2 regions of the Buttiauxella sp. AC038 genome follow, and region 2 is predicted to be linked to the other one. Evidence: riboswitches for the same ligand, from Rfam matches in the RefSeq annotation. Region 2 holds a riboswitch; the other holds the start of a gene.
The links. Region 2 has a riboswitch for cobalamin ahead of AC0IXI_RS08625 (cobyrinate a,c-diamide synthase). Riboswitches for the same ligand answer to the same signal wherever they lie in the genome.
Positions count from the first base shown of each region.

Region 1: it holds a riboswitch for cobalamin, as region 2 does, so the genes downstream of both, btuB (TonB-dependent vitamin B12 receptor BtuB) here and AC0IXI_RS08625 (cobyrinate a,c-diamide synthase) in region 2, are expected to answer to the same signal.

Region 1 covers NZ_CEEDCQ010000001.1:4,842,154-4,848,210, forward strand. The annotation lists gene murI (glutamate racemase) at 1-441, opposite strand, end outside; gene btuB (TonB-dependent vitamin B12 receptor BtuB) at 386-2,254, opposite strand; cobalamin riboswitch at 2,323-2,638, opposite strand; gene trmA (tRNA (uridine(54)-C5)-methyltransferase TrmA) at 2,748-3,848, shown strand; gene AC0IXI_RS22915 (YijD family membrane protein) at 3,894-4,250, opposite strand; gene fabR (HTH-type transcriptional repressor FabR) at 4,265-4,909, opposite strand; gene sthA (Si-specific NAD(P)(+) transhydrogenase) at 5,102-6,057, shown strand, end outside.
Region 2 covers NZ_CEEDCQ010000001.1:1,810,103-1,816,159, reverse strand. The annotation lists gene cbiB (adenosylcobinamide-phosphate synthase CbiB) at 1-634, opposite strand, end outside; gene AC0IXI_RS08625 (cobyrinate a,c-diamide synthase) at 631-2,013, opposite strand; cobalamin riboswitch at 2,172-2,343, opposite strand; gene AC0IXI_RS08620 (GHMP family kinase ATP-binding protein) at 2,504-3,364, shown strand; gene AC0IXI_RS08615 (DUF496 family protein) at 3,498-3,818, opposite strand; gene AC0IXI_RS08610 (FUSC family protein) at 4,025-5,083, opposite strand; gene sbmC (DNA gyrase inhibitor SbmC) at 5,172-5,642, opposite strand; gene dacD (serine-type D-Ala-D-Ala carboxypeptidase DacD) at 5,848-6,057, opposite strand, start outside.

The sequences.
Region 1 (6,057 bases), 3.0 Mb from region 2:
CAGCTCGTGAGTATAAGGACGGCGAACCGTACCGCGCGTTGCAAGCAAACCGACAACACCGTTAGTCGTCAGACGCGCAGCAGGTTTAATAGCAGGGACAACGCCGGCGACGGGGAAAGCGAATTTTTCACGTAGCGCAGGAAGCGAAACGGTACTCGCCGTATTACAGGCGATGATGGCGAGCGCGAGTGGGTAACGTTCCTGAACCGCAGTAACAATTTCAACTACGCGCTCAACAATGAACTCTTCGCTTTTCTCACCGTAGGGAAATGCCACGTTATCGAAGGCATATATATAGTGCAGGTCAGGCAAAAGCTGCCGGACTTCGTCATACACAGAAAGCCCACCGACACCGGAATCGAAAACCAGTACGGTGGGACGTGTATTAGAAGGTATAGCTGCCAGTGAGGTAGTATTCCCGTCCTGGGGTTTGATAGCCATAAACCGTCTCGTAATCTTTATCGAACAGGTTGGCAATTCTACCACGAACGGTTAGCTGTGAGGTGACAGGATATGATGCGGAAACATCAACAGTGCTGTAACTCGGCAAAACCTGCTGAGTCGGGCTGTACGAAGAAGTATTGTTGTCGTAGCGTTTGCCGTAGTACTGCCACGCAACATCCATATCGACATTAAACATACTCCAGTCGAGCTGATACTTCGCCTGACGTTTGGCGCGACGAGCCAACACCTCATCAGTCTGGTCATCACGCGGGTCCATATACTGAAGCGTCACTTTATGGGTAAAGATGCCGGTATCAACGCTGCCCGTCCATTCCAGCCCTTTGATGGTCGCGGACTTGATGTTGTCGTAATTCCCTTCGAAAGATCCCGGGGCAGAATAGTAGGTAATGAGGTTTTCTATCTGGTAATGATAAGCCGACAAGCGCCAATCTACTGGCCCTGTCAATCCTTCAAGTCCGGCTTCCCATTGTTTAGACTCTTCTGGCTTCAGGTTTGGATTTGAGTCGATACCAAAACGTGTCGAACCAAACTGCTGCCCAAGCGATGGCGCGAGGAACCCGGTACCATAAGAGACCGTCGCACGATAACCTTCAACAAATTCCCAGCCAGCGGCCGTCTGCCATGTGCCGTGCCAGCCAAATTGTTCGTCATTATCTTCACGACCAGAGGCTTCCAGCGTCACATCACCAAACTGCTGCTGACCGCTGAGGTAAGCACCCGTGTTATCGCGCTTATAGGTATCAGACATCGCAGTGTCTGAAGACGTCAAGCGCTGCTGCTGCCAATCAACGCCTGCACTGACTGAGCCATTTCCTACAACAAAGTTATTACCCCACTGAATGTTACGCTGGGTCATATTATCGAGAGTGGTACCGTCGTTATAGCGGCCATTCACGCTGCTATAGTTGTAGTCTTTTACTTTTTGATAGCTAGCCAACAACTGGGAAGAGTAAAGGCCAGAATGGAAGCGCATGCCCGCATCGAATGTCTGGTTGTAAAGTTGCTCTTCATCGCCACCACCGGCATACCCATACGACCCCTGGTCGTAATCAGTATTGTTGGTATAACCGTAACCACGGAAGAAACCATCAAACTCGTCACTGAACTTATGCTCAAGCCCACCCCAGAAAGATTTGCTGCGATAGCCATCACGATCGCTATCGCCGCTATAAGGTGAGTCCGGCAAGACGTTGAAGCCTTTGGTCGTTTCATACGAACCAGCCACCGTCGCCACGGTGTCGCCAAAGCGATGACGCAAAGTACCGTCGTATTGCTGATAGCCGTTCGAGCCTACACCCGCATTGATTTGCGATTTATCTTCATCGGTTTGCGTGATGATATTCACCACACCGCCAATTGCGCCCGATCCATAAACAGCTGAGCGAGGGCCGCGAATGTATTCGACGCGTTGCACCAATGAAAGGGGGATTTGATTGATATCAGCAGTGTTAGAGATTCCTGGACGAGCGATAGGAATACCATCTACCAGCACTAACACATGGCTTGCATTGGTTCCGCGAATAAACATAGAAGAACCTTGCCCAATACCGCCGTACTGCGCGATATCCACGCCAGGCAAACGACGCATCACATCGTTAAGCGATTTTGCCTGCCATTGGTCAATGTCTTCCCGGGTAACAACATCGGTTGGAGCCAGAACAGTATTGACGGGTTGCTGAAAACGATTTGCCGTCACCACCAGGTTTTCTTCAGAATTGCTGTCTTGCGCCCAGCCAGAAAAAGCCGTTACGGACAACGCCGTAAGCAGCGAAAGTTTTTTTAACTTCATTTATATAAGCATCCGCTTTTAAATCAAGGATGCCGCAGACATAACCGATAGCACGCGATAGTTATGACAAATTGCGACGTATACCGGCAGGTCTTCGGGCTTGGATGTGTTTTATTTACGGATGATGACTTCCCACTTTTCCCGTCATACTTCAAGATGCAGATGCGTTGGCTGCGCCCGTGCACCCCAGTCGCATAGTTAGGCTATGCTCCTGCGGACTTACGGTCTGGCCGCCTTCCTGCATCTCGAATTATTTGGGGTACATATAAGCAGTGTCTGCACATGGCATTCATCCCACTATTCCTTACCGCTGCGCGTCAGCCCCAGAATTGCACTGGGTTCCCTTTTAACTCATGTAAAAAGGCCGGAAACGCTATGCTACGATTTTGTTAATAAGCTTGTCTATAAGCATCAAAATGCAACAGCGCTGGACATCACGAGCCTAATCCCTACAATCGCCGCGTAGTTTGACTTTATTAACAGGTAGCCGCTTATGACTCCAGAACATCTCCCGATAGAACTTTACGACGCGCAACTGGCCGAAAAAGTCGCCCGATTGCAAAGCATGATGGCCCCTTTTGCAGCTCCCGCGCCGGAGGTGTTCCGTTCGCCAGTCAGCCATTACCGGATGCGCGCTGAATTCCGCATCTGGCACGATGAAGACGACCTGTACCACATCATGTTTGACCAGGAAACTAAGCAACGTATTCGGGTCAATAGTTTCCCGGCAGCAAGTGAACTTATCAACGCACTAATGCCAGCAATGCTCGATGGTGTGCGCGATATTCCCGCCCTGCGTTTTAAGCTTTTCCAGATTGATTATCTGACTACCATGAGCAATCAGGCTGTGGTTTCGTTGCTTTATCATCGCAAGTTGGGTGAAGAGTGGCAGCAACACGCTGAAGCATTGCGCGATAATCTGCGTGCTCAGGGTTTCAACGTTCATTTAATTGGACGCGCGACCAAAACCAAGATCGAACTGGATCAGGATTTTATTGATGAGCGTTTAACCGTTGCCGGTAAAGAGATGATTTATCGCCAGGTTGAGAACAGCTTCACTCAGCCAAACGCGGCAATGAATATTCATATGCTGGAATGGGCACTGGATGCAACTCAGGGTTCCAGGGGCGACCTGCTGGAATTGTACTGTGGTAACGGTAACTTCTCTCTGGCGCTAGCACGTAACTTTAACCGTGTACTGGCGACTGAAATCGCCAAGCCATCTGTCGCTTCCGCGCAATACAACATTGCAGCGAATGAAATCGACAACGTGCAGATTATCCGCATGTCAGCAGAAGAGTTTACTCAGGCGATGAATGGTGTGCGTGAATTCAGGCGTCTGGAAGGGATCGACTTGAAAAGCTATCAGTGCGAAACCATTTTCGTCGATCCACCGCGCAGCGGTCTGGATGCAGACACGGTGAGGATGGTGCAGGCATACCCACGTATTCTCTATATTTCCTGCAACCCGCAGACCCTATGCGAGAATCTGGAAGTATTAAGCGAAACCCATAATGTTTCGCGCCTGGCGCTCTTCGACCAGTTCCCGTATACGCATCATATGGAATGCGGCGTGTGGCTGACACGCAAATAGCAAAACGGACGCCTCGGCGTCCGTTATTATTTCTGGCTAAGAATACTATTCAGTTACCTGCGCTTTACGGGCACGAACTTTGAAACCAATCCAGAACAGCAATGCAACTGAAAGCACCGCAGGCAAGAAGTTAGAACCAATCACCGGATACTCAGCCCGCACAACTGCGCTATATAACAAGACACCTAGCACAAAGCACGCCGCAGCAATACTTGGCAGGCCAACTGGCATCGTGCGGTTCAGGTAGCGTTGATGCAAACAGTACACCGTCAGCACCAGCGTGATCATCGGGAAAATGGAAAACGGCACAACCGAGCTAAATAACGCGGCAAACGTTCCGTTAATTGCCAGGCCTGCAATAAACGCCAGCCCGAGCGTACCTCTGTCTTGTAACTGTTTCATTGCTCTTCCTTTACTCACTCTTCAGATATTTGAGCTAATGCCACTTTTTCTTGCTCCCGGCGATACCAGTAGTACGCACCTTTTGAAATCATGCGCAGCTGGAGTACCAGGCGCTCTTCAAGCTGACGACGCTGATCGGCATCAACGTCCAGCGCTTCGGCACCAGCACTAAAGACAATCGTAACCATCGCTTCTGCCTGCGCTTCAGTAAAACTACGCGGCATGCGATTTTCGAGTTCAAGATAGTCAGCAAGTTCCGCAATAAAGTGCTGAATTTCACGGGCGACAGCGGCACGAAATGCGGCAGATGTTCCAGAACGCTCACGTAACAACAAACGAAATGCGTTGGGATTATTACCGATAAATTCCATAAATGTTGAGACAGAAGTACGAATTACGCTCCCGCCTTTGGCAATTCGCTGGCGAGCCTGGCGCATTAACTGGCGCAGCATCAGGCCGCTTTCATCAACCATCGTTAAACCCAGTTCGTCAACATCACGAAAGTGGCGATAAAACGATGTTGGCGCTATACCAGCCTCACGGGCGACTTCGCGCAAACTCAGGCTGGCAAAACTTCGTTCAGCACTTAACTGGCTAAACGCGGCTTCGACCAGAGAACGCCTGGTTCTTTCTTTTTGTTGCGCTCTTACACCCATCATATTGCCTGAATCTCTTAATCGAACTCGCACTATACCAGAGAATAACTTAACTGGTTTTATACAGGATTGTGAATGATTGTTTACGCGAGCCGCTTCGCGTAACGCAGCAAAAAGCACAAGGATAATTGGGTTATCCCGCTGTTGATGTTACCATTGTGTTGCTTTTATGTATAAGAACAGGTAAGCCTTACCATGTCACACACCTACGATTATGACGCAATAGTAATTGGTTCCGGTCCTGGCGGCGAAGGTGCCGCAATGGGGCTGGTGAAACTCGGAGCAAGGGTAGCCGTTGTTGAGCGCTACCATAACGTGGGTGGCGGTTGCACTCACTGGGGAACCATCCCCTCAAAAGCGCTGCGCCACGCAGTCAGCCGCATTATCGAATTTAACCAAAACCCTTTATACAGCGACCACACACATCTCCTCCGTTCATCCTTCGCCGATATTCTTAATCACGCTGATAGCGTCATTAACCAACAAACTCGCATGCGCCAGAGCTTTTATGAGCGTAATCGCTGCGAGATGTTGCAGGGCGACGCACGCTTTGTAGATGCACATACTATCTCGCTGGAATGTCACGATGGCTCGGTGGAGATGATCACCGCCGAGAAGTTCATTATTGCTTGCGGCTCGCGCCCTTATCGTCCGCCAGAAGTCGATTTCAGCCATCCGCGGGTGTACGACAGCGATTCCATTCTTAACCTCCACCATGAACCACGCCACGTCATTATTTATGGTGCAGGGGTGATTGGTTGCGAGTATGCGTCGATCTTCCGTGGCATGAACGTCAAGGTTGATTTGATTAATACCCGCGATCGCCTGTTGGCGTTTCTCGATCAGGAGATGTCCGACTCGCTCTCTTACCACTTCTGGAATAGCGGCGTCGTTATTCGCCACAACGAAGAGTTTGAGAATATCGAAGGCGTGGAAGATGGCGTCATTGTGTCGTTAAAGTCTGGCAAAAAAGTGAAAGCTGACTGCCTGCTTTATGCGAACGGGCGCACGGGTAATACCGATTCGCTGTCACTGGAAAATGTTGGGCTGGAAGCAGATGGCCGTGGTCTGTTGAAGGTCAACAGCATGTACCAGACTGCACAACCGCATATTTATGCCGTTGGCGATGTGATTGGTTACCCGAGCCTGGC
Region 2 (6,057 bases):
GGCGTGCTGGAATAAAGTTGGCGACGTCGTCAAGGCGAGCGCTGACCATACCGATAGCGCGGTATTTTTCAGTTTTGTAACCCACCATTGAATCAAGGGTGTTAACCGCTTTGTAGGCCATGGCCAGCGGTGCGCCGCCCAGCATTAAGAAAAACAGCGGTGCAATCACGCCATCAACGCTGTTTTCAGCGACGGTTTCTACCACCGCGCGGGTGATTTGCGGGCGCTCAAGTTGCGAGGTGTCGCGCCCGACTATCCAGGATAATTTCTCGCGGCTTTCAGCCAGCGTGCCGTCTTTTAAGGCGCGGTAAACCTCCATTGCTGCATCCCCCAGGCAACGGGCGGCAAGCACGGTGTAAATCATCCACACCTCAACCAACCAGCCGAGCCACACAGATACCTGGTTTGCGAGGTGCAATACTCCCCAACTCACACCCCAGGTCGTGCCCACCACAACCAGCCATAACACACCGCCGCCGATTTTCAGTGCACGGTCGCTTTTGCAGCACCGGCGTATCTGGCGCTGCATAAAGCTGATGAGATTGCCAATCCAACGCACCGGATGGGGCCAGTGATGCGGGTCACCGAGCCAATAATCCAGTAACCACGCAACAGCCCACGCAAGGAGTGTCATAGGTGGTTCCTCGCAAGTGCTAACCAGCGATTGAGTAATGATGGACGTTGAGCGAAATGAACATGCAGGTAACTTGCAAAGGTCGCATGATGCTGAAAACCGCCCTGCCAGCGCGAAATAGCAACACCATCGCGCCATTTGCAACAATCGAGAGCTGCGGGTAATGAGCCGCTGAAATCTGAATAATGGAATTCGTGCCCGCGCAGGGTTTCGCCTTTTTTGGCAAGTAACGTGTCGTGTAATGCCGTGGCTTCGCAGTAACCGAAACGTGTTAGCCGTTTGCCCATCTGGCTGTGGCCTGGCAGCACGCCACACATGGCATGGGTTTCATCATTGCCGTCAGTCAAAGATTCACCCAGATACATCAACCCGCCACATTCGGCATACAGCGGAATGCGGCGTTGATGCGCTTCACGCAAGGACTCACGCATGGCGGAATTGGCAGCAAGTTTTGCGCCATGGACTTCGGGGTAACCGCCGCCGAGCCAGATCATCTGGCTGTCGGGGAGTCGGGAGTCATGCAACGGGCTGAAACGCTGGATTTTCACCCCGGCCTGCTCGAGCATGTCGAGGTTATCCGGGTAGTAAAAGTTGAAGGCTTCGTCTTCGGCAACGGCAACGGTTAGCCCATGCGCTAAGGCTTCGTCAGCAATCGCGGGAGCTTCGCCGTGCGGCAGAGAATTTAGGTGAGATAACGCCAGCAGGCGGTCAATATCCACAGTTTCTTCAAGCTGCTGCGCCAGGCGCTGCCAGCGTTCATCTTGCGGGGAGTGTTCTTGTGCCGGAACAAGACCAAGGTGGCGCGAGGGTAAAGCGACATCGGCCATAACGGGTACTCGCCCCAACACCGGTAGCCCGCAATATCGGGTAATCGCATCGGCAAGCAACTGATAATGGCTATCGCTATTAACGCGATTAAGTATGACTCCGGCAATGTTAAGCGTGGGGTCAAAGCGCTGGAAACCCAGGACTGTGGCAGCAATGGACGTGGACACAGCTTTGCCATCTACCAGCAAAATCACCGGGCAACCGAGCTGTTTTGCCATAGCCGCGCTGCTGCAATAGTTGGGGTCCGTTCCGTAACCGTCGTACAGCCCCATCACGCCTTCGATAACGGCGACATCAGCGTGCTGCATTTGTTTTGCAAACAGACCGTTAAGGGTTGGAGTGGGCAGCATGAATGCATCGAGATTGCGTGAGGCAATGCCGGACACAGCACTGTGCCAGCCGCTGTCGAGGTAATCGGGGCCGATTTTGAAAGGTTGAACGCGCAGACCGCGCAGCATGAGGGCACGGAGCAGCCCGAGCGTGACGGTAGTTTTGCCACAGCCGCTGCTGGTTCCTGCAATGACGAATGCGTGTTTCGCTGCCCCTGCCATAATTGCCTTTTTACTTACTTCGGCAAAATGCGGATGTCAGCACGTGCGCGCACCTTGCGGCTGCACGCATCTGATGACAACTGGCTTCCCACCGAAGGAGTTGTTGTGAGTCCAGATAATTCGCAGTGCAGGCAAGGCTCTGCAAGTTGAAGTATCAAAAGTATTCTGACGAGTCGGTCTTCTGGCTTAGCTTCATCCTCATCCGCCCTTCCCAATCAAAGATCAGTGGTTACGCGGGTTCGTCGGCATCACAGCAGCGGGGGCTGCGGGGGAGTTTCACCCCCTTCCCAGCCATGTGTCACACATGGCATAAACGAGTCAGTTGTATCGTGCATGATTCTCAAATTATCATGCACGTGAATATGTAAAAGCTGGCACAGTGTAAAAGCTAATAGATATTGAGTGTTGCGCTATAACAATTTTTACTGATTTTTTAAGCCCTGAGGTAATGAAATAATGAATCCCAGCATAAATGAGCGTTGCCCAAAAGATGGCTGAAGCGAGCTGCCCGGCATCTTGTGGGGAATTTATTCAGGGATGGATTAGCGGCAGCGAAAAACTGGTGTCCTGCCCGATAGACTGGTTTAGCACCGTTGAAGTGCGTGATGGTGCAAAAAAACCAACTGAGCGCCCGCGTATGCGCCAGATACTGGAACAGGTGGTGGCGTATTTTGGTCACCCCGCTGCATTATCAGAGAGCCTGAGCACCGCTCTCGAGTCCACGATCCCCGTAGGTAAAGGCCTTGCGAGCAGCACCGCAGATATTGCCGCAACGGCAGTGGCGACCGCCCGGTATTTGGGTGAAACGCTCAGCGAATCCACCCTTGCGGCTTTATGTGTAAACATTGAACCGACCGACAGCACGATTTTTGTTTTGCCGACGCTTTTCTCCCACCTGAATGCGCAAACTCAGTTTAGCTGCCAGGCCGCGCCAGCTATGGATATCCTGTTGCTTGAAAGTGATACCACGATTCTGACTGAGGACTACCGTCGTCATCAGCGCGAATCTGCGTTAATTAGCCATGCCGCAGTACTTGATGACGCGTGGCTTCGCTTGCAACAAAGTTGCAAGATGCAAGAGCCTCGCTTGTTGGGAGAAGCCGCCACGCAAAGCGCGATCGCCAGCCAGGCGTTACTGCCAAAACCGATGTTTTCGCAGCTGTTAGCGCTAGTTGAAGAGTTTGATTTATTCGGTGTGAACGTGGCGCACAGCGGGAGTGCTGTGGGGTTGATGCTTGATACCAGTAAGCATGATGTTGGGAAATTACTCTGGCAGATTAATCAGTTCGCTATTGATGTGCCTTATCCGCAGCAACATCTGGTGAAGACGATTGCAGGCGGCGTGCGTTAAGTTCTTGCGAAAAAAAACCGCCGAATCGGCGGTTTTCACAATTAACACTAATTTCCCTAAATAATTCAAGTTGCATCAAGGCGGCAAGTGAACACAGCCAAGGCAGAGGCAGCTCGAAGTATGGCGGGTAAATTTACTCGGGTTTGATTTCACCCATCACTTTCAGTTTTTTGGAAATTTCACGACGCTCTTTAGACAGTTCAGCATTCTTGATGATGTAATCATCAACACGGTCTTCGTAGTCGGTTTTCATGCTGGCAATGATGCCCTGAATAGCTTCAATGCTCATACCTGGCTTAATGTAGTCACTCAGGTTATCAAGAAGCAGAACACGTTTTGAGTTATCACGGATCTTTTTCTGAACGTCCTGAATCTCACGCTGCAGTTTGTTTTTACGACGGAACAGACGCACAAACTCAAGCACGTCCTGGAAAGAAGGTTTAGTTGGTTCCATTTTTATACCCCTGCTAATTTCATACTCGGATTCGTTAAGACAACCGCCATAAGATTACCTTAATGGTAGCGGCGGCCGCTGACAATTCTTTTATCCCCGTCCGTTCCGGGCTCTATAGCCAAACAGTACAGGCGATTAGTCTCTTTCGCTATCTTAACCTCAATTGGTGCTGAATCGAAACCAGCAATTCGCTCCGCACCCCGCAATTATTTACGTAACGCGCGGCAGATCAACTGCGAGAGTAATTCCAGTTGACGAGCAAGCTCCAGACTCAACCAGACATAACCGTGAATTGGGGTTTCCTGAAGTTTCCCATTTCCCCCTTCCTGCATGAGCTGGCGCAATTCGCTGACGATCTCGGTCAGCTTTTCGTTATTAGCAGAAATCGGTGATGGGTTACCGTCATGCAATGCATGGGCAATCGCAGCGAGTGTGCGTTGCGTCATCTGCTGAGTATCACGCAGAGTATGAGCATTGATCATCAGGAAATGGCTCTCTCGGGAAGCCCAGTAAGCATTGATTTGCAGCTCAAGCGTGCACACCATATTACGGCTGACAGTTTGTATCGCTTCGAAAATAGATTTCTGGATGTGCGTTTCTTTGCTGCTCGGCCCAATCAGTGCGCGCATTTTCACTACATCGGTCAACACCTGATGCAGATGTTTTTCCAAACGCGGGCGCTCCAGCAAGTTCGGAGAAAAACCTGCGTTATAAACCCGACCAAAGGCGGTGACGAAATTCGCCATTTGAATGCGCCAGTGGATAAACGCACGCTGCGGATAAATACTGGTAAATAGCATTGCGAGTAATGATCCGAAGATAACATCACCACTGCGCCACAACGCAATTTCCATATCACCAGCCGGTGCACCCACTACGACTGCGAGGGTAATACCAATCAGCAGAGCCTGATACGGGCGTTTCCCCAGCGCCAGGTAACCGCAAATAAACATCGCAAAAGCGCACCAAACCAGCATCAGCGGCAGAGAAAACAGCTCCAACCTTAGCGCAATAAGCCCCATGGTTGCGCCACAAATGGTGCCGCCAATACGTTCAAAGGCGCGAGGTACTACATTTCCCCAAAAGGATATTGGCCCCATCACCACCACTAAAGTGATTAATGGCCATGTGCCTTCCGGAACTTTCAGAAGATGAACTATGAGAAAGGTAAGAACAAATGCCAGCGCGATACGAACGCCATGCACAATTCGGTAGTTGCGATAAACGCGTAGTTCAAACGGACTTAGTGATTTGTCGGGGCGCACACCCGGCTCTCCTGAAACAAAAGCGTGATTGTACCTGTTTTTTAAGTGTGGGCATCACAAAGTTAGGGGGCTTACGCCCCCTTCAGCTTCACTCTTGATCTGCAACCGGGATATACATATCAACTTCCCACACTCCACTTTCAGAGCCATCATTCAGATAGTGCTCAAAGCAAGGTTTGCCGGTTAACTGGAAGCGGTTATCTGCAAGGAGACTATCAAAGAAGAGATTCCATGGTTTTGCAAAATCGCCGTCGTCGACTTTTGCACGCGCGACGGCATATTGCCCTGCTTCAATGCGTGTAGTGATGACACCTTCACTGTTTTCAGGCACGGTAAAATCTTCCGCAACAGAAACAACCGTGTCGCAACGCAGCTTTTCCGCAGGTACAACATCTGGGTTATCGTAGTAAACCGCCAGCCACTCTTCACCGACGACTTTATGAGATTTAACCCATAGAGAAAGTTGCTCAAATCCTTGTTGAACCGTTTTTTCCCACGGCCCTACCATATGAAAACCCGCTACTTTTCGCTCATGAACTTGTTGTACGTTAAATTCCATATGACCTCCTGACCCGATTAAAAGCACTGTATATAAATACACCACTCTATTACTGGGAAGCAATCCTTTGGCTGGGTGATGTGGTTACTTTGCGAGCAAGATCGCTTTTCGCCAATAAATCGTAGTACAGACGAGAACCACAGGTTAGAACTAAAGGCGAAAAAAAAGGCCGACATAAAGTCAGCCTGTTGAAAATTTTAAGCAACTACAGCTTGTGGCTCAGATAATCACTAAATCGCGACCATGCACTGCCCTTTTTAACATCGGTTAGCGTCACCAGCGGCCAGTGTGCAATCAGCTTGTCGCGGTCAAACAGTTCAATTTCACCAACATGTTGGTTAGCGGCGACAGGCGCTTCCATCTCCGGGTTATCAAGGACATATTTGGCTTTAATATTTGGAACTTCCGATTTTGG